DNA from 3 places in the Nonomuraea sp. NPDC050663 genome. Region 3 is predicted to be linked to each of the others. Evidence: riboswitches for the same ligand, from Rfam matches in the RefSeq annotation. Region 3 holds a riboswitch; each other region holds the start of a gene.

Region 1 (9,926 bases), on a different contig from region 3:
CTCGCGCGGGCTCGCCTGGCTGACCAAGGCCGAGGTGCGCGAGTTCTTCGACGACTACATGCGGCTGCTGCGTGCCTACCAGGAGCGCCGCACGGAGGGGTCCAGGCCGGTCCAGCTGCGTTTCTTCACCGTCCCGGCCGACGACTGATCATCGCCCGAAGGCCTCCTTCTCGCCGCGCTCGAACGAGCGTCGCCACCACCACGACCACAGCAGCTCCAGCGGCTTGCTGTCGATCTTGGCGAGCACCTCGCGCAGTTGCTCGCCGCGCAGGCCGTACAGCGCCCACGAGGCCATGAACGGCAGCTCGCGCATGCCGTACGCGGACTGGAACTCCTTGTCGAGCCGCTCCCAGTCGGCCTGCGACAGCAGGCGCTGCACCAGGGCCATCGCCTCGCTCTCCTCGTGCTCCAGGTGCCGGTGCAGGCGCTGGGCCAGCGTGCGCAGGCGTCCGAGGAGCGCGTCGCGCGCCTCCTCGTCGGCGTGCTCGCCCAGCCGGCCGAACCCGGCGTCGCAGCCCACCAGCAGCGGGTCGATCTCGGCGTGCTCGCTCTCCATGCCGTCGAGGGTGGCCAGCGCGAGCACGTCGCCCGCGGCCCGCTCGCGCAGTAACGGCCACAGGGCGCTGTCCTCGCCGGTGTGGTGCTTGTGCAGGATCAGGTGGAAGCGGTCCCACCGCCGGGCCAGGGCCCGCCAGGTGGCGCGCTCGGCGATCGGGACGCGGGCGACGGCCTCGCAGAAGGCGGTCAGGTCGCGGCGGAAGGCGTGGTGCACCAGGTACATGGCGCTCAGGTCGACCGGCCCCGCGGGCGCGGCGGCCTGGCCGGGGAGCATCAGTTGAGTCATGCCGTCAGGGTGCGGCACCCCACTTGGAAGTGACTCCAATCCTGATTTGTCGCCATCTCGGACCGATGTGTAACTCGCCGTGATCTGTGCATAACCTCTGGTAACAGATAGATCGTCGGGGGAGGGCGTCCATGCGGCGTCGGCAGTTCTTCGCGCTCGGGCTGGGGGTGGCCGCCAGCACCGCCGCCCTGGCCGCCTGCGGTTCCGGGCCGGGAACGGCGTCGCGGCTGGGTCCCGTCTCGGTCGTGGCCGCCGCCGCGCCGTGGACGCCGATGGCCCAGGCGTACGGCAGGGCGCTGGAGCAGCGGGGCTTCCCCCTCGCCGGACGCGACACCACCGGGCCGATCACCACGATCACCGTCACCGGCCTGCCCGCCCTGGCCGCCGCCGAGCTCAACCACGGCCGCCCGATCCTGGAGGTGGCCACCCCGCTGGCCCGCCTGGCCGGCGAGCCCGTCGTCGTCGTGGTCCCCGGGGGTTCGCGCTACACCCACTTCGACGCCTTCGCCGCGCAACTGGTCGCCGACCCCGCCCGCACCTTCCTGGCCGGAGGCCCCACGGGGGAGACCGACCACGTGCTGTTCGGGCTGATCGCCCGCGGTGTGGGCGCCGACTCGCGCCTGGTCGACTACTCCGGCTACGCCGCCAGCGCCGACTCCGTGCCGGCCCTGCTCAACGGCGCCGCGGCCGCCGCCGCGGGAACCCTCGACGCCTGGCGGCCGCACATCGCCCAGCGCCGCGTCCGGGTGCTCGCCGTCTCGACCGACGAGCGGGTCCCGGAGGTCGACGCGCCGACACTGAAGGAGTGCGGCGTCCGGGTCGACTTCGCCGAGTGGTGCGCCGCCTTCGGCCCGAAGGACATGGCCGACCCCGCCCGGCAGGCCGCGATGGCCGCCTGCGACGAGGCCGCCTACTCCGACCAGTGGCTCGACGCCTGCCGCAGCCGGGGCTGGACGCCGATGCCGCTCAGCGGCGAGGACTTCCGCGTCTGGCTGACCTCGGAGGTCGACCGTACCAGGGACGTGCTCATCGATCTCGGACTGCTCGACACGCCCGCCACAACATACCGGGGGTAGTTGCGGTCTGCGCCACTAGATGTAGGATCCTGCCCGTTGCTGGTTCGCCGCCCACACCAGGGTGGCGGAGCAAAAGGGAACCCCGTGCGAATCGGGGACTGCCCCGCAGCGGTGAGTGGGAACGACCGCCGTCATCGAGCACTGGGCGCATCACGCGCCTGGGAAGCGACGGCCAGTAGGAAGCATTGACGAGCCCACGAGTCCGAAGACCTGCCAGCGACGTGTCCATCCATGGGCCTCGAGGGCGGCTCCAGGGAGCTCCGTGCTCGCCTGCCTGCCCTCATACGGGGAAGAGCTCGCGAGGAGAGAGCGTGACACAGATCGTTTCCGCCGACCGCCGGCTGGCCATCGAGGAAGCCGCGGCACGGGTGATCGCCGACCCGGCCAACTCCAGGATCGCCGCCCGCCTGCTGGCCGAGGAGATCGCCGACGAGGCGGCCACGCACGGGGTGCGGTCGTTCTCCGAGTCGATCGCCGCCACCCACGCGGAAGGACTCGTCCAGGACTCCCTGGCCGCCTTCGTCGCGGCGCACGCCGGCGCGCTGGACGCCCTCGTCGACGACGACGCCGACGGGCGCTTCGAGTACTTCGGCCTGCGCACCGTCTACGACCGTTACCTGCTGCGCCACCCCGCCACCCGCGCGGTGCTGGAGCGCCCGCAGCACTTCTTCCTGCGGGTGGCCTGCGGCCTGTCCGACAGCGTCGAGGAGGCCGCCGAGCTCTACCGGCTCATGTCCGGCCTGGCCTACCTGCCGTCGTCGCCCACGCTGTTCAACTCCGGCGCCAGGCGTCCGCAGCTGTCGTCGTGCTTCCTGCTCGACTCGCCGCGCGACGAGCTCGAGGGCATCTACGACCGCTACGCCCAGGTCGCGCGGCTGTCGAAGTACGCCGGGGGCATCGGCATCGCCTGGACCCGGGTGCGCTCGCGCGGCTCGCTCATCCGCGGCACCAACGGCCACTCCAACGGCATCGTGCCCTGGCTGCGCACCCTCGACTCCAGCGTCGCCGCCGTCAACCAGGGCGGGCGCCGCAAGGGAGCCGCCTGCGTCTACCTCGAGTCCTGGCACGCCGACATCGAGGAGTTCCTGGAGCTGCGCGACAACACCGGCGAGGAGGCCCGCCGCACGCACAACCTCAACCTGGCCAACTGGATCCCCGACGAGTTCATGCGCAGGGTCGAGGCCGACGCCGACTGGTCGCTGTTCGACCCCAAGGCCGTCCCGCACCTGACCGACCTGTACGGCGACGCCTTCGACGAGGCCTACCGCCGGGCCGAGGCCGAGGGCCTGGCCACCAGGACCATCCCGGCCCGCACCCTCTACGGCCGCATGATGCGCACCCTGGCCCAGACCGGCAACGGCTGGATGACCTTCAAGGACGCCGCCAACCGCACCTCCAACCAGACCGCGCGGCCCGAGAACGTCATCCACCTGTCGAACCTGTGCACCGAGATCCTCGAGGTCACCAGCGACGCCGAGACCGCCGTCTGCAACCTCGGCTCGATCAACCTGGCCGCCCACGTGGCCGGCGGCGACGTCGACTTCGTGCGGCTGCGCGCGACCGTCCGCACCGCCGTACGGTTCCTCGACAAGACCATCGACCTGGGCTTCTACCCGACGCCCGAGGCCGAGCGCGCCAACCGGAAGTGGCGGCCGATCGGGCTGGGCGTGATGGGCCTGGCCGACGTCTTCTTCGCCCTGCGCCTGCCCTTCGACTCCCCGCAGGCCAGGGAGCTGTCCACGCGGATCGCCGAGGAGATCGCGCTGGCCGCCTACGACACCTCCGCCGACCTCGCGGTCGAGCGCGGGCGGCACCCCTCGTACGGCGACACGCGGGCCTTCCGGGGCGTGCTGCATCCCGACCACTACGGCGCGGCGACGAGCGTCGCGTGGGCCGCGCTGCGCTCCAAGATCGCCAAGACGGGTCTGCGCAACTCGCTGATGATCGCGATCGCGCCCACCGCGACGATCGCCTCCATCGCCGGATGCTACGAGTGCATCGAGCCGCAGGTCTCCAACGTCTTCAAGCGCGAGACCCTGTCGGGGGAGTTCCTCCAGGTCAACCGCTACCTCGTGCGCGACCTGCAGGAGCGCGGGCTGTGGACCCAGGAGATGCGCGACGCGATCAAGCGCGCCGACGGGTCCGTGCAGGACATCCCCGGCATCCCCGCCGACCTGCGGCAGCTCTACCGCACCGCCTGGGAGCTGCCCCAGAAGGCGCTGATCGACCTGGCGGCCGCGCGCATGCCGTACATCGACCAGTCGCAGTCGCTCAACCTCTTCATGGCCAGCCCCACCATCGGCAAGCTCTCGTCGATGTACGCCTACGCCTGGAAGAGCGGCCTGAAGACCACCTACTACCTGCGCTCGCGCCCCGCGACGCGCATCGCCCAGACGACGGTCACCGCCCAGGAGGCCGTGGCCTGCTCCCTTGAGAACCCCGAGTACTGCGAGGCGTGCCAGTGATGTTGCTCGACCCCGGAATGGACCTGACCCTGCGCCCGATGCGCTACCCGGACTTCTACGAGCGTTACCGGGCCGCCATCCGCAACACCTGGACGGTCGAGGAGATCGACCTCCACACCGACCTGGCCGACCTGCCCAGGATGACCGCCCAGGAGCGCCACCTGATCAACCGGCTGGTGGCCTTCTTCGCCACCGGCGACTCGATCGTCGCCAACAACCTGGTGCTCAACCTCTACCAGCACGTCAACGCCCCCGAGGCGCGCCTCTACCTCAGCAGGCAACTGTTCGAAGAGGCCGTGCACGTGCAGTTCTACCTGACGCTGCTCGACACCTACCTGCCCGACCTGGACGAGCGGATCAAGGCCTTCGCCGCCGTCGAGAACATCCCCTCGATCCGCGACAAGGCGGACTTCTGCTTCAAGTGGATCGACTCCCTGGGCGACCTGCGCGAGCTGCGTTCCCGCGAGGACCGCCGGGCCTTCCTGCTCAACCTGATCTGCTTCGCCGCCTGCATCGAGGGACTGTTCTTCTACGGCGCGTTCGCCTACGTCTACTGGTTCCGCTCCCGCGGCCTGCTCCAGGGCCTGGCCACCGGGACGAACTGGGTCTTCCGCGACGAGTCCATGCACATGGAGTTCGCCTTCAGCGTCGTCGACACCGTGCGCGCGGAGGAGCCCGGCCTGTTCGACGCCGACCTGGACAAGCAGGTCGTGGAGATGCTGGAGGAGGCGGTCGCCGCCGAGCTCGCCTTCGCCCGCGACCTGTGCGGCGACGGCATGCCCGGCATGAGCGCCGAGCAGATGCGCCAATACCTGGAATACGTCGCCGACCAGCGCCTGGTCCGCCTCGGCTTCGGCCGCAGGTACGGCACGGCCAACCCGTTCGCGTTCATGGAGCTGCAGGACGTCCAGGAACTCGCGAACTTCTTCGAACGGCGTGTCTCCGCCTACCAGGTGGCCGTGGAGGGCAATGTGACCTTTGACGAGGCTTTCTGATGTGATTGGACCATGAGTTTGTCCCAGAATTTGCTCAACCTGGCGGGCGGCGTTCTCGGAGCCGTCATCGTGGTCGAGCTGATCCGGAGACTCCTCATCCGAGCCACCACCAAGTGGTCGGCGGCCGAGCCGTTCCTGCGCCGTTGTGTCTGGCCGGGCTTCGCGGTCGCCGTCCTGGTGGCCTTCAACATCGGCTTCCTGCCCAACATGTTCGGCACCGACACGCAGGAGCAGGAGGTCGCCGCCCAGGTCGACCACGTGCTGGGCCTGCTCACCATCGTCGCCGCCACCTGGCTGGTCATCCAGGCCACCTACGCCGTCACCGACGTGGTGCTCAACCAGTTGGAACGCATCGACGGCGAGAGGGACCGCCGCGCCCGCCGCATCAGGACCCAGATCACCCTCGTGCGGCGGGTGGCCGCCGCCGTCATCGTGGTCATCGCCCTGGGCGCGATCCTGTTCAGCTTCCCCCAGGTGCGCGCGCTCGGCACCGGCCTGCTCGCCTCAGCCGGCATCGCGGGCGCCATCGTCGGCATCGCCGCCCAGTCCACGATCGGCAACATGCTGGCCGGGCTGCAGCTGGCCTTCAGCGACGCGCTGCGCCTCGACGACGTGGTCGTGGTCAACAACGAGTGGGGGCGCATCGAGGAGCTCACCCTCACCTACGTCGTGGTCCGCTCGTGGGACGAGCGGCGGCTGGTCTTCCCGGTGTCGTACTTCACCCAGAACCCGTTCGAGAACTGGACCAGGCACGGCAGCCGCGTCATCGGCCACGTCTACCTGCGCGTCGACTGGTCGGTGCCCGTTCCCGAGCTGCGGGAGGAGCTGCACGCCTTCGTCAAGGAGCACCCGCTCTGGGACCAGAAGGACTGGACCCTGCAGATCACCGACATCCTGCCCAACGGCCTCGTCGAGCTGCGGGCGCTGATGAGCGCGGCCGACTCGGCCTCGGTGTGGGACCTGAAGTGCGACGCGCGCGAGCACCTGGTGGAGTTCATCCGCACCCGTTACCCGCACACGCTGCCCAGCTTCCGTATCGAGCTAGGCCCCCGGGCGCAGAATGCGGGTGGCGCCCGCGATGAGGGCGGTGGCCAGGACCCAGCCTGAGACGATCAGCGTCCACGCCACCCACACCGTCCACCCCACCGGCTCCCACGCGCCGCGCGCCTCGAAGACGCTCACCGGCACGAGCAGATCCAAGGTGTACACGAACGGGTAGAAGGTGCGCATCTCGTCGGGGTCGACCTTGGTGGGCCGCCAGGTGGAGAAGACCAGGGTGCCGGCGGTGAGCAGCAGCGCCGCCCACACGCCCGCCAGCCAGCTGCGGTAGCCGTACCCGACCGTGACGTCGAGGAGGGCTCCCGCCATGCGGGCGCGGGGCCGGCGGGTGCCGGTCTGCCTGCGGCGTTTGGCCAGCAGCACCCGGCGCGCGTCGCTCTCGTGGCCGATGCGCCGGTACCAGGCGGCCAGCTGCTCGTAGGGGTGCGGCCGGTAGCCGCGCGTGTCGCGGGCCAGCCAGGCGATGCGGTCGTCGACGCTCCAGGTGCCGCGCATCGACTCGTACGTCAGGCCGTCGAGCAGCACCCGGGAGGGGTAGGATCCGGGGCGGTCGGAGAGCACGCCGATGCGCGAGTAGCGCAGGTTGACCTCGCCCTCGATGTGGCGGGGGAGTAGCACCAGCTCGTCGATCTGCATGTGGGTGACGTGCAGGCTGCGGTCCTCGGCGATGAGAGTGGCGTCGGAGATGAAGAGCGTGCCGGTGATCGTGCCGCTGCGCATGCGCACGGTGCCGCGCGCGGTGAAGCCGTCGTCGAGCTCGACCGCTCCGGCCGTGCAGTAGTCGAGGTTGATCGCGATCGGGCCCAGGGCGGTGATCTGCGCGCCGCGCAGGTACAGGCCGCCGGGGAAGGCGCCGCCGATCATGCGGATGCCGCCGGTGGCGGTCAGCTCGCGCAGGAACACCGCGCCGGTGACGGCGACGCCGCCCGCCCAGATCGCCCATTCGTGCTGTGAGCGTCCGACGAGGGGCGATTCCGGCTCGCGCACGTCGTAGTGGCCCGATTCGGAGGAGGCGCCGGGCGGCGGAGGGGAGCCGACGGTGGCGTGGCTGATGCGCAGCTGGCCCTCGATGCGCGCGTTGTCGATGCGCACCCCGTGGGCGATCGTCGAGCCGTTGAGGTCGAACACCCCGCTGACCTGCGCCCTGCTGGCGATCACGCGGTCGAGTTCGCAGCCGCGCAGCCGTACGCTCCTGGTCGTGGCGTCGGTCAGGTCGACGCCGCCGGCGTGGCAGTTGAGCAGGTGGAGCGTGGTCTCCAGCGCCGACTCCGACAGGTTGAGGTCGCCGACGACGCGCGCCCCGGCCAGCCGCAGCGCGGGCACCCGGCCGGGCTGTCGCTCGGCGGCGCCCAGGAGCAGCTCGGTGATGACCTCGGCGCGGATCTGGCGCTCGCGGCCCCAGGTGTGCGCCCGCGCCGGGTCGTCGTGTTCGCGCTCGCCGTTGCGCAGATCGACCCAGTCACCCGAGGGGAAGGCGGACCATAACGCGCGCTCGGCCGCGGTCAGACGTTTCGATCTTCGCACCCCAGCAGACTACCCGGCCGCATGGTTACCTCAAGGAAACCATAGAGCGTATGGTCGTTCGACATGCGAACTCGGTGGTCGCCGGTTGACGTGGCCTCCATCAGCGCCTACGTTCGCGGAACGCAGAGCATGTGATTCTCGATTCGTTCTCCGAACAATTTTGGACGATGATGCTGACGGTTCGAGACGTGACCTTCGACGTGTTGCGGCGCCACGGCATGACCACCCTGTTCGCCAACCCCGGTTCCACCGAGGTGCCCCTGCTGTGCGGGCTTCCCGACGACCTCTCCTTCGTCCTGGCCCTGCACGAGGGGTCGGTGGTGGGCATGGCGACCGGCGTGGCGATCGCCACCCGGCGCCCGGCCCTGGCCCTCCTGCACACCACGGCCGGGCTGGGCAACGCCGTGGGCGCGATCGCCACGGCCCGCGTCAACCGGGCCCCGCTCGTGGTGATCGTCGGGCAGCAGGACCGGCGGCACCTGGCCCTGGAGCCCTTCCTCGCCGGACGGCTCGCGGGGCTGGCCGGCGACTACCCGGTCTGGTTCGACCAGCCGCCGCGCGCCCAGGACGTGCCGGGCGCCATCGCGCGCGCCTGGCACGAGGCGCAGACCTGGCGCGGGCCGGCCCTGGTCGTCGTGCCCATGGACGACTGGCTGGCCGAGATGGACCCGCAGGAGGTGATCGCCGCGCCCCGGCAGCTCATCCGCGCCGGACGGCCGCCCGAGCTGCGCGACACGCTCGGCACCTCGGCCGCGCCCGACATGCGCGACGTTCTCGCCATCGACCTGCACTCCTCCGCCGACGTGGTGCCCGAGCTGGCCGCCATGGTCGCCGAGGCGTGCACGCCCGTCATCGTCGCCGGGTCCGGCGCCGACTCCTCGCGCACCTGGGCGGCGCTCGTGGCGCTGGCCGAGCACCTGGGGTGCCCGGTGTGGCAGGAGTCGTTCGGGGCGCGGGCCGGATTCCCGCAGGACCACAACCTCCACGCGGGGGTGCTGCCCGCCGGCCGGGCCCAGCAGCGGGCGGCGCTCGGCGGGCACGACCTGGTGCTGGTGGTGGGCGCCGCGGCGCTGCGGCACTACCCGTACCAGCCGGGGCCCCTGGTGGAGGCGGGCACCCGGATCGCCGTGGTGACCGACGACCCGGCCGAGGCCCACCGCAGCCCGGCCGACCTGGCGGTGCTCGGCCCGCCCGCCACGGTCTGCGAGGGCCTGCTGGCCGAGCTCGGCGTCCCGGCCGAGGCCGGAAGGACGTGGCGGACGGGCGAGCGGGACCCCGGCGTGACGGGCCCCGGGCCGGGCGAGCCGATGCGGGCGTCTCACGTGCTGGCCGCGCTGGCCGTACGGCTCGCGCCCGACACCGTCGTCGTCGAGGAGACCCCCTCCTCCCGCCCCGACCTGCACCGGATCCTGCCCGCCCGCCGCCCACTCGGGTTCGTCTCGGCGGCGATGGGCGGCCTGGGATTCGCCCTGCCCGCCGCGGTGGGCCTGCGCATGGCCGCACCCGAGCGCCCGATGGTCGCCGTGGTCGGCGACGGCTCGGCGATCTACGGAGTCCAGGCCCTGTGGAGCGCCGTCCGCTACCAGGTGGGCGCCCTCTTCGTGGTCCTGGCCAACGGCCGCTACGCCGTCATGGACCGCCTGGCCGACCTGCACGAGGGCGGCAAGGCGCCGTGGCCGTCGTTCGAGGAGGTCAGCCTGAGCGGCCTGGCCCGCTCGTTCGGCTGCCCGGCGATCCGCGTCGACGACCACGACCACCTGCTGGCCGTCCTGGACGAGGTCGTGCCCACCCTGCCCACCCGCACCGAGCCGCTGCTGCTCGATGTGGCGGTCGTGCCCGACACGGTGTTCCGCCCATGAGGACTCTGGCGCCGCAGGCGGCGGGAAGGATACTGTACGGATCCAAATGAAAGGCTTCCTGTATCCGCGGACGGCGACGGGACGCGCCTCGCTCGTCCCCGCGC
Region 2 (9,926 bases), on a different contig from region 3:
GCGATCTCGGTGGTGATCTTCACATCGGCGGCGGGCTTGCCGAGGAAGCCGGCGATCGAGGTGGGGGCGCCCTCCTGGTCGGGCACCTTGTCGGCCAGCGGCGCGGTGGGCAGGCCCACGCCTCCGTCGGCGCGGCCGACCGGGGTCAGCACGGCGGGGGCGTCGGGCTTGTCGCCGGCCAGCGTGAGCACGGCGCCGTAGCCCTTGGGGTCGGGCGGGTTGATGTTGGGGAAGATCGTGATGGTCGGGGTGACCTCGACGATGCACGCCGAGGTGTCCTTCTCCGGCGTGTAGCACGACTGCAGGTGGTGGTTGAGTATGTCGTTCTTCACCGTGTGCTTGGCGAAGTCGGCCGGCACCTTCACCTTGTGGTGGTCGGCGAAGATCCGGTTGGCCGCGTAGATCGCGGCGTTCTGCTCGCTCTGGACGATCCTCGTCAGCGTGACGACGGCGCCCTCGGGGTTGACGATGAGGCCGGTGCCGGAACCCACGGGCACGTCGTAGCTGCGTTTGACCTTGACCACTTCGCTCACGTGGTCGAGGAGGGTGATGTCGACGCGTTGGCTGGCCTCGACGCGCACCACCGACGGGGTCACCAGGTCGGTGATCCCGCTGGGATGCTCGTGAGCCGTCGCGGGAAGCGCTCCCGTGGCAAGGAGCACGACCGCCAATGCGGTGGCTGACGCGGTGACTCGGACCATCTCTGTCTCCCCTGCAGAGCCTAGGACCAGGGTCCCAAGCGCCAAGCGTAAGTCAAGGGAGACAAGCGCTTGGTACGTGTTTTACCTTACTGCGATGGGTTCCCTGGCCATCGACGTGGGCGGCACCTTCACCGACGTTGTGTACAGCGCCGGCGCCGTCCGAGTCGCGAAAGTGCTTACCACTCACGACGACCCCATCGCCGGAATAGTTCACGGTGTTACCCAACTGGGCCCGATCGACGTCTCCCGGGTGGTCCACGCGACCACGCTGGCGACCAACGCCATCCTGGAGGGCAAGGGGGCACGCGTCGCCTTCGTCACCACCCGGGGCTTCCGTTCCCTGATCCCCCTGGGACGCTACGCCCGCGTCGAGGAGGACCGCTACGACCTGCGCTTCACTCCCCCGCGGCTCGACGTGGAGTGCTTCGAGGTGACCGAGCGCGTCGGGCCGCGCGGCGAGGTGCTCACGGAGCTCGACCACGACTCGGTGCGGCAGGCGGCCCGCGCCATCGTGGAGCGCGGCCTGACCTCGGCCGCGGTCTGCCTGCTGCACTCCTACGCCAATCCCGCCCACGAGCAGCGGGTCGCGCGGGTGCTGCGCGAGCATCTGCCCTCCGTCGTCGCCTCGTGCGAGATCTGGCCGGAGATCCGAGAGTACGAGCGCGCCACGACCACGATCGTCTCCGCGCAGATCGGCCCGCTCATGACCGCGTACCTGTCGCGGCTGCGCTCGGCGCTGGCCGGGCTCGGGATCACCGCCCCGGTCTACGTGATGGACTCGGCGGGCGGCGTCGTCTCGGCCGACCTGGCCGCGCGGCGCGCCGTCTCCACCGTCGAGTCTGGCCCGGCCGCCGGGGCGCTGGCTGCTGTGCCGTACGGGCCGGCCATCGCCTTCGACATGGGCGGCACCACCGCCAAGGCCTGCGTGGTGCGCGACGGGCGGCCCGCGATCACCCACGAGTTCCACGTCGGCGGCAAGGGCAGCTTCGGCGGGCGCCGGGCGGGCACCGGCCTGCCCATCAAGACGCCCGCGGTCGACCTGGCCGAGGTCGGCGCGGGAGGCGGCAGCATCGCCTGGTTGTCGTCGGGCACGCTGCGGGTCGGGCCGCTCTCGGCCGGTTCGTCCCCCGGGCCCGCCTGCTACGGCCTGGGCGGCGCCGAGCCCACGGTCACCGACGCCAACCTGGTGCTCGGCTACCTCGGCACGGCCTGCCTGCCCCTGGACCCCGCCCAGGCGCACAAGGCCGTGGACCGCATCGCCGGGCCGCTCGGGGTCTCGCGCGAGGAGGCGGCGCTGGCCGTCTACGACATCGTCTGCGCCTCCATGGCCTCGGCGGTCGAGGTCGTCACCGTGCAGCGGGGCGTCGACCCGCGCGGCCTGTCCCTGGTCGCCACCGGCGGCGCCGGGCCCATGCACGCGTGCCGGGTCGCGGAGCGCTTCGGGATCTCGCACGTCATCGTGCCCGCGCACTGCGGCGTCGCCTCGGCGGCCGGCCTGCTGGCGGGGTCGTTGTCGACCTCGCGGGTGCGCACGCAGCTCGGGGTCGAGGACCCGTCCGCGATCTTCGCCTCGCTCGCCGCCTCGGCCGCCGACGACCTCGGCGTCTCGCTCGGCGACCCGTCCGTCTCCGTGGGCCGCTCCGCCGACGTGCGCTTCGCCGGGCAGTCGCACGACCTGACCGTCGACTGGTCGCAGGCGCCGGAGGAGCTGGCGCGCAGGTTCTTCGCCCGCTACGAGGAGGTGTACGGCATCGCGCAGGAGGGCGCCGTGGAGGTCGTGTCGTACCGGGTGCGGCTGACGCGCCACTTCGACGAGCCGCCCGCCGAGCCGCCAGCCGAGCCACCGGCACAGCCGCCCGACGCCGCCCCGCCCGTCCCCGCGACCAGGCCCGCCTTCTTCCCCGAGCTCGGCGGCACCGTCGACGTCCCGGTGCTGGCCAGGGAGCACCTGACCGTCATCACGGGCCCGGCCGTCGTCGAGGACCCCGAGTCCACCATCGTCGTCCCGCCCGGCTGGACGGCGGCCACCGACCGGACGCGTGCCGTCCACCTGAGAAGAGGCGGCGATGCCTGACGCCCTGACCGCGCAGGTCCTGCGCAACGCCCTGGTGGTCGCCGCCGAGGAGGCGAGCATCGTGGTCGTGCGCTCGGCCTACTCGACCTTCATCGTCGAGGGCTCCGACGCCTCGGCCGCCGTCCTCGACGCAGGCGGGCGCCTGATCGCCCAGTCGATGGCCACCACGCTGATGAACAGCATGGCCCTGGCCACCGCGCTGCCCGAGGTGCTCAAGGACATCCCCGCGCACACGATGGCCGAGGGCGAGGTCTACGCGCTCAACGACGCCTACCGGGGCGGCGTGCACACCAACGACCTGCTCGTCTACCGCCCCGTCTTCGTCGGCGGCAGCCCGCGCTACTTCACCGCCACGATGATCCACGTCTCCGACCTGGGCGGGCTGTCGGCGGGCGGCATGGCGCCGCTGGCCACCGACATCTTCCTGGAGGGGCTGCAGCTCCCGCCGGTCAGGCTGGCCACCTCGCGCGGGGTGGAGCGCGAGATCGAGGCGATCCTGCGCGCCAACAGCCGCACGCCCGACAAGGTGATGGGCGACGTGCGGGCGCTGATCGCGGGCACGGCCGTCGCGGCCAGGCGGCTGGAGCGGCTCATCGACGAGTACGGCGAGGCGGGCCTGGAGGAGGGCGTCGACGACTACCTGCGCCACACCGAGGAGCGCACGCGGGAGGCGATCGCGCTGCTGCCCGAGGGGCGGTTCGAGTCGAGCTACCTCATCGACGACGACGGCATCGACCACGACAGGCCGCATGCCGTACGGCTCGCGCTGGAGATCGGGGGCGGGCGTGTCCTGGCCGACTTCACGGGCACCGATCCCCAGGTCCCGGCGGCGATCAACGCCTCGGCCTCGCAGTCGCTGGCCGCCGCCGTGTTCGGGGTGCGCTGCTTCCTCGACCCCACGATCCCGATGAACGACGGGTGCCTGCGCGCGATCGACATCCACCTGCCGCGCGGCTCGCTGCTGAACGCCACTCCCCCGCACCCGTGCGGCGGGCGGTTCGTCCCCATCTACGCGGCCATGGAGGCCATCTTCCAGGCCCTGTCGCAGGCGGTGCCCGAGCGGGCCATCGCGCCCAGCGGCATCCTGCAGCCGTTCTCGATCGCGGCGGTGGGCGCGCCGTACTGGATCCACCTCGCCTACGACTTCGGCGGAGTCGGCGCCAGGCCTGGACTCGACGGGCCCGACGCGACGGGCGTGCACTTCGGGATCGGGCGCAACTCGGTGCCGCAGGTGGAGCCGGTCGAGAGCCGCTGCCCGCTGATCGTGGAGTCGATCGAGATCATCGAGGGCTCCGGCGGCGAGGGACTCCACCGGGGCGGGCGCGGGTCGCGCACGGTCTACCGCTTCCTGGCCGACGCGCACGTGACCACCCGGGGCGACCGGCTCAGGCACGCGCCGCCGGGACGTGACGGCGGCTCCCCTGGTCGCCTCGGCGGCTTCTTCAAGCGGCATCTCGACGGCACGCTGGAGCGGCTGCCGTCGAAGGCCAACAACGTGCGCTTCGCGGCCGGCGAGGCCTTCGTGGTGGAGACGACGGGCGGAGGCGGGCTCGGCACTCCCCGCTAGGGGGCGGGCTCGATCGGGCGGGCGAGCGGCTCGTAGTCGATGCGCTGGGCCACCCTGCGCCAGTCGTCGGCGCCCTGGCGCACCGCCCGGTGGACCGCGCGGGCCAGGCGCGCGCCCCACACCGAGCGCGGGCCGCCGAACAGCTCCTGCTCCCCCTCGGCCCGCACCGCGACGCACACCGCGTCGGAGGCGGTGCCGGTGCCCGGATAGCCGACCTCGGCCAGCGCCTGGCACTTGGCCTCCGTCACCGTCATCACGGTGTTGACCAGCGCGGCGTCCGACATCGCGACGGGCAGGAAGGCCACGATGTTGATCGTCCCCACCCGTGTCGGGCGCAGCTCGGGGTCGGCCGTCCCGGCGGGCGCGGCCGCCCAGGTGGGCACCCGCAGCCCGACCGTGGCCACGACGGAGACGTCCTCGTCGTCGACCGCCACGTAGCGCGAGACGTACGCGGCGGTCATCATGCCGACGCCCGGCCCGCCGGGCGCGAGCGACAGCAGGTGGTCGACCGGGTCCATGCGCGAGTAACCGGCGACGACCTGGGCGTTCAGCACCCACGACACCGGCCCGATGCCGCCGCCGACCATGGCCGACGAGATCGCCCGCCAGCCCGGCTCCAGCTCCCACAGCAGCGCGCCGAGCTCGGCGCCGTCCTCGTCGCGGTACGACAGGTTCACGGTCCTCCCCTGACCAGGTGGACGACGGGCCGCCCGTCGGGGCCCGGCTCGATCTTCACATGGGCGCCGAAGTGCCGCGAGACCAGCGCCTCGGTGAGCACCTGGGCGGGCCGTCCAGAGGCGGCCGCGCGCCCGGAGGCGACCAGCAGCAGCGAGTCGGCGTACTGCGCGGCCACGCTGAGGTCGTGCAGCGTGGTGAGCACGGTCAGCCCGTCGGCCAGCCGCAGCCGGTCGACCAGCTCCAGCACCTGCTGCTGGTGTCCCAGGTCGAGAGCGGTGGTCGGCTCGTCGAGCAGCAGGATCGGCGCCTGCTGGGCCAGCGCCCTGGCCAGCACCACCCGCTGGCGCTCGCCGCCCGACAGGTGCGCCAGCGGCCGGGCGGCCAGCTCGGTCAGGTCCAGGCGCTCCAGCACCGAGCCGGTGACCTCGCGGTCGTGGCGGCTCTCCCGCCCGAGATAGGGGATGTACGGCGTGCGGCCCAGCAGGGCGTAGTCGAAGACGGTCATGTCGGGCGGCAGCAGCGGCGACTGGGGCGCGTAGGCGATGAGCCTGGCCCGGCGGCGCGGCTTGATCGTCTCAGTCTCCAGGCCGTCGAGCGTGACGGTGCCGCCGTGCCGTACCAGGCCCATGATCGCCCGCAGCAGCGTGGACTTGCCCGCGCCGTTGGGCCCGATGACCGCCAGCCACTCCCCGCGCGCCACGTCGGCCCGCACGTCGTGCAGGACCTCGCGGGACCCGAGCGTCACCGACAGCCCCTGGACGGAGATCACACCGACACCTTCCTGGTCGTACGGAGCACGGCGACGAAGAAGGGCGCTCCCACGAACATGGTGACGACGCCGATGGGCAGCTCGGCGGGCGCCATGACGGTCCGCGCGAACAGGTCGGCGACCACCAGGAAGGCGGCGCCGACGATGAGCGACATCGGGAGCACGACGCGGTAGCTGCCCCCGAACACGCGGCGCACCGCGTGCGGGATGACGATGCCGACGAAGCCGATCAGCCCGCTCACCGCGACCGCGGCGGCGGTGGCCAGCGAGGCGGCCAGCAGCACCACCAGCCGCACCCGCGAGGCGCGCACGCCGAGGCTGACGGCCTCCTCCTCGCCCACCGACAGCACGTCGAGCATGCGGCCGTGCAGCAGCATCACGACCGCCGAGACCAGGGCGTACGGCAGGACGAGGGCCAGCTGGTCCCAGCCGCCGCCGAGATCGCCCATGATCCACGCGTAGATGCGCTGCAGCTCCTCGACCTTCAGCTGCTGGACGAAGGTCTGGATGGCGGTCAGGAACGAGGTGACCGCGACTCCGGCCAGCACCAGGGTGGCGGTGCCGCCGGACCGCCCGGCGGTGTTGCCGAGCGCGTAGGCGAGCATGACGCCGCCGATGGCGCCGGCGAAGGCCGCCACCGGGATCGACAGGGGCGCGCCGGGGAAGGCGACGATGACGAGGGTGACGGTCAGCCCGGCCCCGGCCGCCGCGCCCAGCAGGTAGGGGTCGGCGAGCGGGTTGCGGAAGACGCCCTGGTAGCCGGCTCCCGCGATCGCCAGCAGGCCGCCGACGGCGGCGGCGATGAGCACCCTGGGCAGCCGCAGCTCCCACAGCAGGCCCTGCTCGACCGGGGCCAGGCCGGAGTCGACGTCGACGAAGGGCAGCCAGTCCAGGCATTGCAGGACCACCTGCCAGGGGGAGATGTCCGCCGCGCCTCCGAGCAGCCCGGCGATCATCGAGGCGGCCAGGACCACGACGGCCCCGGCCGCCATCAGCGGCCGGACCCGGCTCACCGCGGCTCCCGCTGGCGGGGCCGGTCGGCCGCGAGCATCAGGCGGCCTTCCCCACCGCGTCGGCGATGTTCTTGGCCAGGTCGACGATGCGCGGGCCCCAGCGGGAGGCGATGTCGTCGTCGAGCTGGATCACCTGGTCGTTCTTGATCGCCGACAGCTTCGACCAGCCGGGCCGCTTGGCCAGGGTCTCCTTGCTCTGCTGGCAGCACTTGACGTCGGCCAGGAAGATCAGCTGCGGGTCGGCCTGGGCGACGAACTCGGCCGACAGCTTGGGGTAGCCGCCCGCGGCGTCGGGCGCCTTGTCGGCGATGTTCTCCAGGCCGAACAGGGAGTAGATCTGGCCGATGAAGGTGGTCGACGTCGCGGCGTAGGGGGTCTGGTCGAGCTCGTGGTAGTAGGTGAGCTTCTTGTCCTTCTGCGCGGCCTGGGCGAGCTCGGTGAGCTGGCTCTTCATGGTGTTGACGAGCTCCTCCGCCTGGTCGCCGTTGCCGGTGGCGGCGCCGAGGTCGAGGATCTCGTCGTAGGCCTCCTCCAGTTTCATGGCGGCCGGCTCCAGCAGCACGGGCACGTTGAGCTTGCCCAGCTCGGCGACGATCTTGTCGGTGTCGTTGGCGACGACGACGAGGTCGGGCTTGTGCGCGACGATCGCCTCGACGTTCGGCTTGTAGCCCGACAGCGCGGTCTTGGGTGCCTCGGCGGGGAAGTTCGACTGGTCGTCGGCGGCGACGACCTGGGCGCCCGCGCCGATGGCGAAGAGGGTCTCGGTCGCGGTGGGCGACAGCGAGACGATCCGCTCGGGCTTCTTGGCGATGGAGACCGAGCCGTTGCCCGCCTCGACCGTCACGGGGAAGGCGGCGGCCGGGGCCTCGCTGGAGGGGGCGGGGGCCGGGGCGGAAGTGGCGGCGGAGGCCGACGGGCTGGGCGCGCTCGCGCTGTTCTGGCCGCAACCGGCCAGAGCGAGGGCACCCAGCATCAGGCCCGCGAAGACCTTTCCTACGGGTCTCACGAGTAGTCCTTTCACTGCTGGAACCGAGAGACCCGCGTTGAAGCGACGGATCACCCTTTTCCACGAGGGTTGATGACGTCAGCGCGGAGGCAGGCGACCTGGCTATGACAGTTGCGGGACAGCGCCGGATTCGCACCGGACTTCGCTGCAGCTCTGCGCGTCAGACAAACGCTATCAATTCTCCGAAGTGGTCTTACGTCAAGAGCTGCCTCTCGGCGTCGGCGAGGATGCGCTGCAGGTGCAGACCGCGCCGGGCGTCGAGCTCGTGGCCGCCGCCCTGCCGCACGGTCTGGGCGAACTCCTCGGCGACGACGTCGAGCGGGTCGTCGTCGGAGTGCCCGAGGGTGACCAGTCCTTCGCGGCCGACGATGACGAATCGTTGCGTCTCCGCCTTGGACGCCTGGCACAACGACACCTCGGAGACCGCGCCGGACTCGTGCTCCAGCAGCAGGCCCACCCAGCGCAGCGGGTCGCCGTGAGCGCGCACCGAGGTGATCGTGCCGAGCGCGGCGTCCATGAGGTCGACCACGTGCGGCGCCACGTCGAGGATCGCGCCGCGCTCCAGCCGCCACGGGGTGGCGAAGTCGCCGCCGAGCAGGGCGCCGGAGACGCTGATCGCCTGGCCGCCGAGCGGCTCGATGGACCGGCAGGCGGCCAGGAACTCCCTGGTCGCCCGCGCGTAGCGCATGGTGAGGATCATCTGCGAGGCGACGCCCGTCTCGGCGATCACCCCGGCCAGCCGCTCGGCGTTCTCCAGCGAGTCGGCCAGCGGCTTCTCCAGCAGCAGGGCCTTGCCCGCCCTGGCCGCCCGCTCCGCCAGCTCCGCCTGCACGCCGGGCGGCACGCAGAACGCGACCGCCTCGCAGACCTCGAACAGCTCCTCGATCCGCTCGTAGACCGGCACGCCCAGCCGCGCGGCCACCTCGGGCCTGCGCGCCCACACGCCCGCCAGGCGGGTGTGCGGACCGGCCTTCAACATCGGCGCGTGCGCGAGCTCAGCCCACGGACCCGCCCCCACCAAACCCACAGATACTGGCTCCACGAGTTTTGAGTATGGCGTACTCATGTCCGCGGCCCCCGACCGAGTGACCTTGATGCCATGACGAGTCTCGACACCACGTCCAGGTCGGGCGCCGACACCTTCGCCCGCTACGCCATGGTCGCCTCGGCGTTCCTGATGCCGCTGCTGTTCGTGCTGCTCCTGGTCACCGCCCCGCCCGGGGTGACCGAGGAGGGGCAGCCGTACGTCCAGAACTTCTACGACAACCTCGGCTCCTACCCCATGCAGTCGTGGATCAGCGCCCTGGCGATGGTCCTGACCGTTCCCGCGCTCTTCGGGGTCGCCCGCGTGGCGCGCGCGGGCAGGCCGGCGCTCGGGCTGGTCGGCATGATCATGGCCTTCTCCCTGGCGCTCCCGCTGTCGGGCAACACCGACGACACCCTCTACGCGGCCAGCAAGGCGGGGCTGGACGTGACGACCGCGACCCGGCTCTACAACGCCGAGATGAACGACCTGCCCACCTCGCCCCTGGGCCTGGTGTGGTTCGCCGGGCTGCTCGGCCTGGTGATCCTCGGTGTGGCCGTACTGCTCGGCAGGACGGGTCCCGCCTGGGCGGCGATCACGCTGATCGTGGCGCCCTTCCTGGTCCCCGTCGCCTGGTTCGCCGGGCTCGGCAACGTGTTCGCCGCGATCGCCTGGGCCGCGCTGGCGGCCGGCATGGGCGGCGTCTCCCTGGGACTGCTCAAGCGTTAGGCCCACTCCACCGGCAGGGCGGCGAGCGCCCGCCCGACGAGGGAGGTGCGGTAGACGACCGGCTGCTCGACCAGTCTCAGACCGGGCAGCCGGTCGCCGAGCACCTCCAGGGCGGTGCGCAGTTGCAGGCGGCCGAGCGCGGCGCCCACGCAGAAGTGGATGCCGTAGCCGAAGACCAGGTGGGCGTCGGCGTTGGGCCGGTCGATCACGAACCGTCCCGGCTCGGGGAAGACGGTCTCGTCGTGGGCGGCCGAGTCGGTCGACAGCAGCACCAGCGAGCCACGCGGGATCGTGACGCCGTGCAGCTCGATGTCCTCCGTCGCGTAGCGGAAGGAGCCGAGCGAGGCGCCGTCGATGCGCATGCA
Region 3 (9,926 bases):
TACTGAAGCGCTCCGGCTTCGATGGAGGCTAGTTCCCTTGAGAGGATCGAGTCATGGCAGCCAAGTCCCCCTACCCGGCCGAGCTGCGTAAGCGCGCGCGGTGCGGATGGTCGCTGAGGTCCGCCCGGACTACCCGACCGAGTGGGCCGCGATCAACGCGGTCGCCGCCAAGCTCGGCATCGGCACCGCCGAGACCCTGCGCAAATAGGTCCGCCAAGCCCAGATCGACGAAGGACAACGGCCAGGCACCACCACCGATGAGGCCGAAGAGTTGAAGCGGTTGCGGCGGGAGAACGCCGAGCTGCACCGGGCTAACGAGATCCTGAAGGCCGCCTCGGCTTTCTTCGCGGCCGAGCTCGACCGGCCGCACACGCACTCGTGACCTTTATCGACGAACACCGCGAGCTGTTCGGTGTCGAGCCGATCTGCCGTGTGCTGACCAAGCACGGCCTTGCCATCTCGCCCAGCACCTACTACGCCGCCAAGAACAGGCGGCCATCGGCTCGAGCGCTCCGCGACGCCGAGCTGGACGAGCACATCCGGCGCATCCACACCACCAACTACGGCGTATACGGCGCCCGCAAAGTCTGGCGGCAGCTGCTCCGCGAGGGCCACCAGGTCGCCCGATGCACGGTCGAGCGGCGGATGCGTGCCCTGGGCCTGCAAGGAGTCCGCCGCGGCAAGAAGATCCGCACCACCACGGCCGATCCCGGCCATCAGAGGGCAGGCGATTTGGTCAGGCGTGACTTCACCGCGCCCCGGCCGGACACGGTCTGGGTCGCTGACTTCACCTACGTGGCCGCCTGGTGCGGGATCGTCTACGTCGCCTTCGTCGTCGATGTCTACTCCAGGGCGATCGTCGGCTGGGCGGCCGCGCTGTCCAAGCGCGCCGGCCTGGTGCTGGACGCCCTGGACATGGCGTTGTGGAGGCGTGACCGGGCCGGACGCCCCGCCGGGCCCGGCCTGGTTCATCACTCGGACGCCGGCAGCCAATACACCTGTTTCCGCTTCACCGCCCACCTGATGACCGCGGGCATCGACGCCTCCATCGGCACGGTCGGGGACGCGCTGGACCATGCGCTGATGGAATCGCAGATCGGCCTGTTCAAGACCGAGCTGATCAAACCCTGCGAGCCCTGGCGCAGCCTGGCCGAAGTGGAACTGGCCACCGCCGAATGGGTCGAGTGGTTCAACACGACCTGCCTGCGCTCCTCGATCGGCGATATCCCACCGGTGGAGTACGAAGCCTTCTACTACGCTCAACACCAGCCCAACGAGACCGTTGGAATCAACCCCTGAGCTCTCCATCAAAGCCGGGGCGCTTCATCCCCCTCGCCACGGAGGCCGTTGACGCCTGCTTGTTCACAACCATCTGCCGTTCGACGTGACCGGCGACCGTTGACGGTTGCCGCCTGGGCCAGTTGTCATCCGCGCTCCAGGTCACTATCCGTAACCAGCCTCCGCGCCGGCGAGCAATCGGTGCAGACAAATGAACTCAACCCGCACCCTTGCGGATCACTGGCGCGAGGTGGCTCGCGCGCCCCGCCGTGTGGCCGCTCTCCAGTTGTTCGGCGGCGCGTGCGGGGAGATCTCCAGAGTAAGGGGTTCGGTGACGGAATGGGGGCTCTGAGCAGCAGGCCCTTTATGGCTGTCTAGTTCGGGAGAATGCCTGTCGCATCAGCAGTCAGTCGATGCCGGTGGCGGCGATCAGAAGTGGTGTGAATGCAGTGTTGCGTGCCCAATCCCAGGGCGCTTGGGCCGCAGCAGAGGCTGTGGCCCGCTGCGTTCGCGTGGGCGGGATCTCTGGTATTCATCGTGCCATCACTCAGAGGCCTGGGGCGAAGGGCGAGGGCTCGGCCCAATAGGCAGAGCCTCCACCCTCTGGAGTGCTATTTCCAGCCCGATACGAGCGTCAGCTAGCTATTTCTCAAGCTGAGGCGTACTCTCCCGTATTGCGTCGGGAGGTGCCGTCTGCGTTATGTCCTCAAACTCAACGAATTCTATTGTGAGTTCGCCTGGTTTGAGGACTATCTTCCTGACCATGCGTCCTCGCATAGTTTTCAATGCGAACCCTAGGAGGATGATGAGTGCCAGGAGCGGCACTCCTCCTACGGTGAGGGCGTGCCACCAATCGACCACCATGCGCGTTTCCTGTCAAGAGAAGGCCATGCGCTGTGAGCGCCGCTTGCGATCTTCTGCTGGATCAGCTTGCGAGAGTCGTCCTCCGACAGAGCGGTGGCTCTGAGGTGCTCGAAGGCGAATTCGTAGTCGGCGACCAGCTCGAGATCCTCGACGATGCGGGCTCCGTAGAGCGACTCCAAGTACACAGCATCGTCGAGATCCTGGAACTTCACATGGACGAAGACGCCCGTGTTGATCGGATGCCTGCCGTCCAAGGGGAGGACTCGCACGCTCACATGCTGGAGCAGAGACTGCTCAAGCAGGCGCTACTGGCGGTCCATCCGGGCTTCGACCTGTGAGCGGATGCCGCTCTGGGTGATGCGGGCGACACCACGGGCGGCCACGATGACCTCACGGGCGCAAGTCCTCGGGTTGCAGAAGCCCCGGCATGAGCTGGGGTTCTCAGCCTCGATGCTCGATGGCTTCCGCCTCCAGCCCCAGCAGCGTTATGTACTCCTGAGGCAGGGCGTCTTCGTCATCTTCCCACCACCCGCGCTGGTCGGCGTCGTGGAGCAGACCGATAAGTTCGTCGAGCTTGTCTGCGTCGAGCTCGAAGAGCGCGGCCAGCGCCTCGATGTCGCCCACGCCCGGCATGGTCTTGGACGATTCGAGGCGGCTCATCTTGCGGGTTCCGGTGCCTGCCGCCCATCATGGGCAGAGCCCGGTTCGCTGCAAGGATGAGCTGATCAGCTCCCATGCCCGAGACAGTGGCTCCTCGGACAACACGTCTGCGGGCAGCAGCGGCCCGCCGATCTCCGGTTCCAAGACGAGCCGGATGAGGTCATGAAGCCGACCCGGGTCCGGATCGCCGACGATGCCGGCAGCCGCGGATCGGCGTCGAGGATGCGTTGATGATCGGCCGGAGGAGTGAACGCGGGGCAGTCGCCTCAGCTGGCGAGGTGCGATGGAGCCGAGCGTGAGGCTGAGATGCTCCTGCCCCCACCAGTGCCGGTCGAGCCGGATGCCGGATCTGCTCTCAGCAGCGGCGAAGGCTGACGACTGCCACGTCATCAGCCGCCGATCCCCGCGCGCGACCGGCAGCTGATCCAGCCACGCGTATTCCGTCTCCGGCGTCATCGTCGCCGGGGCCATGGGGTCGAACAAGGCGATCAGTGATCTGCCTGCGGCGTAGCCCATCATGGTCTGCGCGTTGATCGTCCAGTACAGCGCGAGTGCTTGGCCGGTGGCGGAGAGTTGGACCAGCCGAATCATCGCCCTGCTGCAAACCGGCTCGACCACGACGAGCCAGCCGTCATGGTGGCCGACCAGGGCACCGGCGTTCGATTCCGGATGTTCGACGTCACTTCAGCGGGCGGAAAGGACCCACTCGGGGTTGGCCACTAAGGCCGAGCAGAGCTCGTCCATGTCCATCCCGCTCACCCAGGTGACCGCTCCCTGATGGGGTATGAAATCGTCGGCGTAGGGATCCACCTGGTTCATCCTGCTCTCCCAGGGGCGGAGGTGATCACGACATTCCGCCGATGTGAGCCGCTTCGTCGGCTCACGGTTCCGAGAACGCAACACGCCGACAATCACGCCGGACCGACCGAGTACGCCTGGTTGCCGATATGCCGCGATCCACCCTGGCGGCCCGGCCATGGATCCGTCGATATGCCGATCTAGCCCAGCATGGGGGTAAGTCCCTGGATCGGGGGGAGGTGCACCACCGTGCCTGATGCGCCGCTCGCGTCGACCGTTCGGCCCGGATCGGGGTCTGGCGGGGGCTGGTGCGAGCGGATGGAGTGAGCAAGCGGCCCGGCGCCGTGTCCCTCCGCGACGGCTCGGGCGCGCCCACGAGGAGCACACTCCCGAGGATCGGCGCTCTCTTCTATGAGGCGGTAGTTGACGCTAAAGGGTTGGAAGGATACATTCCGGTAGATTTCACAGCAGTTCAGGGGAAATCCGGTGAGATGCCGGTGCGGACGCGCCACTGTATCCAGGACTCAGATCCTGGGAGCCAGGTCGCCTGAACGGCCGTGACCTCATTGCACGGGACGCGATATCCCTGAGGAGGCACGATGAGCGGACTGTCCGCTCCCACCACTATTCCCTTGCCACGCCTGCGTGTCTGGCTGCTGGCCGTACCCGTACTGCTGCTGATCGCCTACCTGGTCCTGATGGACAACGGGGCGGTCTCGCAGACCGGTGCCCTCCTCCACGAACTCATGCACGACGGGCGTCATCTGCTCGGCGTGCCGTGCCACTAGGAGCGGGCGTGATTCGGACCCTTGTGGTCAGGGGGCTGCTGCTTGGCCTCCTGGCCGGACTCGTCGCGGGCGGATTCGCCTTCTTCGTCGGTGAGCCGCGGATCGACAGTGCGATCGCGCTGGAGGAGGCGGCCGCCGCGGCGGCGCCTGCGGAACCCGAGCCTGCCGGGCACAGCCATGACGTGGAGATCAGCCGTCCGGTGCAGAAGGCCGGGTTGTTCCTGGCCACCGGACTGTACGGCCTGGCAGTGGGTGGAGTGTGCGCCCTGGTGATCGCGGGATTGCGCGGTCGTGTCGGGCCGAGGAACGAGGGCGGGCTGGCGCTGGCCGTCGCCGGGACGGCGTTCGTGGCCGTCATTCTTGTTCCCTTCCTGAAATATCCGGCCAACCCACCTGCCGTCGGTGACCCGGAGACGATCAACAGCCGCACGGTCCTGTATGTGGTGATGCTTCTGGTCGGCCTGGCCGCGACCGCCGTCGCGGTCGCCGTCTCGCGCAGGATCGCCGCCGGATCCTGGCAGCGCTGGATCGGCGCGGTGGCCGCCTTCCTGGTGCCGGTGATCGCCGCGTGGGTGCTGCTGCCGACGATCAACGAGGTACCCGACGGCTTCCCCGCCACGTTGTTGTGGGAGTTCCGGGTGGCCTCGCTGGGCACGCAGCTGGTGTTCTGGGCGGCGTTCGGCGTGCTGTTCGGGTGGGTCTCCGAGCGGGCATCCCGGCGTGCTGACGCCCTGGTCGCCGCCTGAGCGGCATGTTGCTCGTCCGGCATGCCGCGACTCCTGGCATGCGCGCTGCGTGCTTTCCCGCCGACGAGGACGCGGACCGGGCCTCGCTGGCCACGGCCGCGTCCCTGTCGGCGCGTATCGGGAAGGCGTCGTCCTTGTCGACGCGTATCAGGGAGGCGGGGTTCGCCTGGGTGTCGCCCGCCCCGGCCGCCGCGCAGACCGCGATGGCGCTGGGGTGGGAGGCTCGCCCGGTCGCGGCTCTGGCCGAGGCCGACCATGGGCGCTGGCGCGGCCTGCCGTACACGCAGGTCGCCGAAGACGAGCCTGAGGCGCTGGCCGCGTGGCTCGCCGATCCGGAGGCCGCGCCCCACGGTGGTGAAAGCCTGGCGGCGCTCGCCACGCGCGTCGCGGGGTGGATGGAGTCCGTGCGCGACGAGCCCGAGATCGTGGCGGTCTGCGACGCCGGTGCGATCAGAGCCGCCCTCGGTCACGCGCTCGGGCTCGGCCCGGCGCGGGCCGCCCTGTTCGATCTCGCGCCGCTGTCCACCACGCGGCTCGCGCCCGGTCGTGGCGGATGGCGCGTCGCCCATGTCAACCGGAAGGCCACGTCTTGACGATCACCTACCCGTTCAGCGCCGTCGTCGGACTCGACGACCTCAAGCTCGCGCTGCTGCTCAACGCAGTGTCGCCGCGCGTGGGAGGGGTGCTGGTGCGCGGCGAGAAGGGCACCGCCAAGTCCACGATCGTCCGCGCCCTGGCCGGCCAGCTGCCTGCTGTGCGGGTCGTGGCGGGCTGCCGCTTCGCCTGCGACCCGGCGGCGCCGGATCCCGGGTGCCCCGACGGCCCGCACGAGCCGGGCGAGCAGCGGTCTGTACGGCCGGCGGCGCTGGTCGAGCTGCCGGTGGGCGCCTCGGAGGACCGGCTGGCCGGTTCCCTGGACGTCGAGCGTGCGCTCACCGAGGGGGTGAAAGCCTTCGAGCCTGGCCTGCTGGCCGCCGCGCACCGGGGCGTGCTCTACGTCGACGAGGTCAACCTGCTCCACGACCATCTCGTCGACCTGCTGCTCGACGCGGCTGCCCTGGGCACCTGCTACGTCGAGCGGGAGTCGGTCTCGGTACGGCACGCGGCCCGTTTCCTGCTGGTCGGCACCATGAATCCGGAGGAGGGGGAGCTGCGGCCACAGCTTCTGGACCGTTTCGGCCTGACCGTCGAGGTGCGGGCCTCGCGCGACCCCGGGGAACGGGCGGAGGTGATCCGCCGCAGGCTGGCCTTCGACGCCGATCCCGACGCCTTCGCCGCCCGCTGGACCGGCGCCGAGTCGAAGCTGGCCGAGCGCATCGCCCTGGCTCGGGCGAGGCTGGCGGACGTGCGGTTGCCCGATGCGCGGCTGCGCCAGATCTCGACGGTCTGCGCGGCGTTCGAGGTCGATGGGCTGCGGGCGGACCTGGTGACCGCCCATGCCGCCATCGCGCACGCGGCCTGGCACGGGCGCGATCGGGTGACGACCGAGGACGTGCGGGCGACCGCCCGCCTGGCCCTGCCGCACCGCCGGCGGCGCGACCCCTTCGACGCGCCGGGGCTGGATGAGGAGCTGCTGGACCGGCTGCTGGCGGAGACCTCGGGAGACGACGACCCGCCGGACGGAGGCCCGGACGGCGGCACAGACGGAGGCACAGACAGCGGCCCGGACAGCGGCACAGACGGCCCGCCGGGACCCGACGGGCCTGACCACGACACACCGCCCGACCAGGACCGGAACGGGCCGCAGAACCGGGACGGGTCACAGGACCAGGAGAGGGCCTCGGGCGAGCACCGGCCCGGCCCGGACGGCGCCGATGGCACACAAGCCGATGGCACCCAAAAGGCCACAGACCCGGCCTCCGGAACAGCCGAACCCGGGCCTGAGTCCGGCACCGCGCAGGTGGCCGCGGTGGCGGCGCCGTACCGGGTGCCGCTGCTCGAGGTGCCCGGTGTAGGCGAGGGTGCGGCGGGGCGGCGTTCCCGCTCGCGGACGCCGCGCGGCCGGGCCACCGGCTCCCGCCACCCGGACGGCCGGGTTCGTGACCTGCACCTGGTCGCCACACTGCTGGCCGCCGCCCCCCACCAGCGGCAGCGCGGCAGGACCGGAGACGGGCTGCGGCTGCGGCAGGAGGACCTGCGCGAGACCGTCCGCGAAGGGCGGGAGGGCAACCTCGTGCTCTTCGTCGTCGACGCGAGCGGCTCGATGGCGGCCCGCAAACGCATGACGGCGGTCAAGACAGCCGTGCTGAGCCTGCTGCTCGACGCCTACCAGCGCCGGGACAAGGTCGGCCTGGTCACCTTCCGCGGCCACGCCGCGACCGTGGCGCTGCCGCCGACCTCCTCGGTCGAGGCGGGAGCGGCACGGCTGCGTTCGTTGCCGACCGGTGGGCGCACCCCGCTGGCAGCCGGACTGGTCACCGCCGCCGAGGTGCTGCGCGTGGAGCGGCTGCGCGACCCGGCCAGGCGTCCGCTGGTGGTGCTGGTGACCGACGGCCGGGTCACGGCGGGCGGTGACGTCGACCGGGCCGCCGGGTTGCTGCGCGGCACCGCCTGCGTGGTGGTCGACTGCGAGAGCGGCCCGGTACGGCTCGGCCTGGCCGTACGGCTGGCCGCGAGGCTGGGGGCTCCGCTGATGCCGCTCGAGGACCTGGGCTCTGCCGTACGCGACTATCGGAAGGCGGGCTGAGATGCCGCAGGGCAAGCCGGAGCAGGTCCCCGACGACGGGCTGACCACCAGGCAGCGCCGTACGAGACCGTTGTTGATGGTGCACACCGGCCCGGGCAAGGGCAAGTCGACGGCCGCCTTCGGGATGGCCCTGCGCGCCTGGAACCAGGGCTGGCCGATCGGCGTGTTCCAGTTCGTCAAGTCGGCCAAGTGGCGCATCGGCGAGGAACGGGCGCTGAAGGTGCTGGGCGAGAGCGGCGAGGGCGGGCCGGTGACCTGGCACAAGATGGGCGAGGGCTGGTCATGGATCCAGCGCCCCGGCAGCGAGGAGGACCACGCGCGTGACGCCCGCGAGGGCTGGGAGCAGATCAAGCGCGACCTGGCCGCCGAGACCTACCGCTTCTACGTGCTGGACGAGTTCACCTACCCGCTGAAGTGGGGCTGGCTGGATCTCGACGACGTCCTGAAGGCGCTCACGGGCAGGCCCGGCAGCCAGCACGTGGTGATCACCGGCAGGGACGCGCCGGCGCTGCTCGTCGAGGCCGCCGACCTGGTGACCGAGATGGGCAAGGTGCGCCACCCCATGGACGCCGGGCAAAAGGGCCAGAAGGGCATCGAGTGGTAGTTCCGCGCCTGGTCATCGCCGCTCCCGCCTCCGGCAGCGGCAAGACGACGGTGGCGACGGGGCTGATGGCGGCCCTGCGGCAACGCGGGCTGAGGGTGTCGCCCCACAAGGTGGGCCCCGACTACATCGACCCCGGCTACCACGCGCTGGCCAGCGGCCTGCCGGGCCGCAACCTGGACCCGTGGCTGGTGGGCGAGGAGCGGGTCGCGCCGCTGTTCCTGCACGGCGCGCGCGGATGTGATCTCGCGGTGGTCGAGGGCGTGATGGGCCTGTTCGACGGCAGGGGCGAGAGCGACTTCGCCTCCACCGCCCACGTCGCCCGGCTGCTCGACGCGCCGATCGTGCTCGTCGTCGACGCCGCGCGGCAGAGCCGGTCGGTGGCGGCTGTCGTGCACGGCTTCGCGACCTTCGACCCGCGGGTCCGGGTGGGCGGGGTGATCCTCAACCGGGTCGGCTCCGACCGGCACGAGGAGCTGTGCAGGGCCGCGCTCGGCGAGGTGCCGGTGCTCGGCGTCATCCGCCGCGACGACGCGGTGGCGACCCCGTCCAGGCACCTCGGGCTGATCCCGGCCGCCGAGCGGGAGTCGGAGGCGCTGGCGGCCGTGGGGCGGCTGGGCGAGCTGGTGGCTCGCTCGTGCGATCTGGAAGCCCTGGTACGGCTGGCCGCGACGGCTTCCCCGCTGCCGGACGGACCCTGGAGCCCGGCGGCTGAGCTGCACGGCGGACCGGATACAGCGCGGACGGTCGTCGCCGTGGCGGGGGGAGCGGCGTTCACCTTCGGCTACATCGAACACGTCGAGCTGTTGCGCGCGGCGGGCGCCGAGGTCGCGGTATTCGACCCGCTGCGCGACGAACGGCTCCCCGAGGGCACGAGCGCCATCGTGATCGGCGGGGGCTTCCCCGAGGTCTACGCCGACCGGCTGGCCGCCAACGAGCCGTTGCGTAAGCAGGTGGCGGCCTTCGACGGCCCCATCGCGGCCGAGTGCGCCGGGCTGCTCTACCTGTGCCAGGAACTGGACGGGCTGCCCATGTGCGGCAGAGTGCCGGGTGCGGCGCGGATGACCGATCGGCTGACGCTCGGCTACCGGGAGGCGGTCTCCGGCACGTCGCTGCTCACCAGGGCGGGCGAGCGGTACCGGGGCCACGAGTTCCACCGGACGGTCGTCGAACCGCCTGGCGCGCTCTTCAGCGAAGGAGGCGGACACGGCGACGCCCTGGTGACCGCCTCCTACCTGCACCTGCACTGGGCGGGCACACCGGAGCTGGCCGGGCGGCTGCTCACTCCGCCTCGCTCGCGATGGCGTTGATCGCCGCCACCGCCATCGCGCTGCCTCCCCGGCGTCCCCGCACGATGAGGTACTCCAGATCGCTCGCCGCCAGAGCCTGTTTCGACTCGGCCGCGCCGATGAACCCCACCGGCAGGCCCAGCACCGCCGCCGGGCGCCCCGCTCCCTCGGCGACCAGCTCCAGCAGCCGGAAGAGGGCGGTGGGCGCGTTGCCGA

What was found. A riboswitch is a leader RNA that binds a small molecule or an ion and turns the genes downstream of it on or off. The one in region 3 is predicted to bind cobalamin.
Region 1: it holds a riboswitch for cobalamin, as region 3 does, so the genes downstream of both, ACIBH1_RS21365 (ribonucleoside-diphosphate reductase subunit alpha) here and ACIBH1_RS42955 (CbtB-domain containing protein) in region 3, are expected to answer to the same signal.
Region 2: it holds a riboswitch for cobalamin, as region 3 does, so the genes downstream of both, ACIBH1_RS07150 (ABC transporter substrate-binding protein) here and ACIBH1_RS42955 (CbtB-domain containing protein) in region 3, are expected to answer to the same signal.

What each region holds. Positions count from the first base shown of each region.
Region 1 is NZ_JBITGL010000006.1:226,176-236,101, reverse strand. It holds gene ACIBH1_RS21380 (ArsR/SmtB family transcription factor) at 1-148, shown strand, start outside; gene ACIBH1_RS21375 (hemerythrin domain-containing protein) at 149-844, opposite strand; gene ACIBH1_RS21370 (tripartite tricarboxylate transporter substrate-binding protein) at 976-1,920, shown strand; cobalamin riboswitch at 1,944-2,153, shown strand; gene ACIBH1_RS21365 (ribonucleoside-diphosphate reductase subunit alpha) at 2,232-4,385, shown strand; gene ACIBH1_RS21360 (ribonucleotide-diphosphate reductase subunit beta) at 4,385-5,380, shown strand; gene ACIBH1_RS21355 (mechanosensitive ion channel family protein) at 5,393-6,487, shown strand; gene ACIBH1_RS21350 (hypothetical protein) at 6,422-7,963, opposite strand; gene ACIBH1_RS21345 (thiamine pyrophosphate-dependent enzyme) at 8,131-9,822, shown strand; gene ACIBH1_RS21340 (acetoacetate decarboxylase family protein) at 9,869-9,926, shown strand, end outside.
Region 2 is NZ_JBITGL010000002.1:517,844-527,769, reverse strand. It holds gene ACIBH1_RS07180 (zinc ribbon domain-containing protein) at 1-701, opposite strand, end outside; gene ACIBH1_RS07175 (hydantoinase/oxoprolinase family protein) at 796-2,775, shown strand; gene ACIBH1_RS07170 (hydantoinase B/oxoprolinase family protein) at 2,768-4,342, shown strand; gene ACIBH1_RS07165 (adenosylcobinamide amidohydrolase) at 4,339-5,019, opposite strand; gene ACIBH1_RS07160 (ABC transporter ATP-binding protein) at 5,016-5,789, opposite strand; gene ACIBH1_RS07155 (FecCD family ABC transporter permease) at 5,786-6,781, opposite strand; gene ACIBH1_RS07150 (ABC transporter substrate-binding protein) at 6,840-7,808, opposite strand; cobalamin riboswitch at 7,879-7,999, opposite strand; gene ACIBH1_RS07145 (Gfo/Idh/MocA family protein) at 8,002-8,850, opposite strand; gene ACIBH1_RS07140 (hypothetical protein) at 8,908-9,561, shown strand; gene ACIBH1_RS07135 (cytochrome P450) at 9,558-9,926, opposite strand, start outside.
Region 3 is NZ_JBITGL010000022.1:110,646-120,571, forward strand. It holds partial or broken gene ACIBH1_RS42930 (IS3 family transposase) at 107-1,299, shown strand; gene ACIBH1_RS42935 (Scr1 family TA system antitoxin-like transcriptional regulator) at 2,109-2,411, opposite strand; gene ACIBH1_RS42940 (hypothetical protein) at 2,584-2,766, opposite strand; gene ACIBH1_RS42945 (hypothetical protein) at 2,830-3,393, opposite strand; gene ACIBH1_RS42950 (hypothetical protein) at 3,487-3,621, opposite strand; cobalamin riboswitch at 4,037-4,166, shown strand; gene ACIBH1_RS42955 (CbtB-domain containing protein) at 4,200-4,388, shown strand; gene ACIBH1_RS42960 (CbtA family protein) at 4,397-5,134, shown strand; gene ACIBH1_RS42965 (histidine phosphatase family protein) at 5,140-5,727, shown strand; gene ACIBH1_RS42970 (putative cobaltochelatase) at 5,724-7,820, shown strand; gene cobO (cob(I)yrinic acid a,c-diamide adenosyltransferase) at 7,822-8,424, shown strand; gene ACIBH1_RS42980 (cobyrinate a,c-diamide synthase) at 8,433-9,731, shown strand; gene ACIBH1_RS42985 (precorrin-8X methylmutase) at 9,703-9,926, opposite strand, start outside.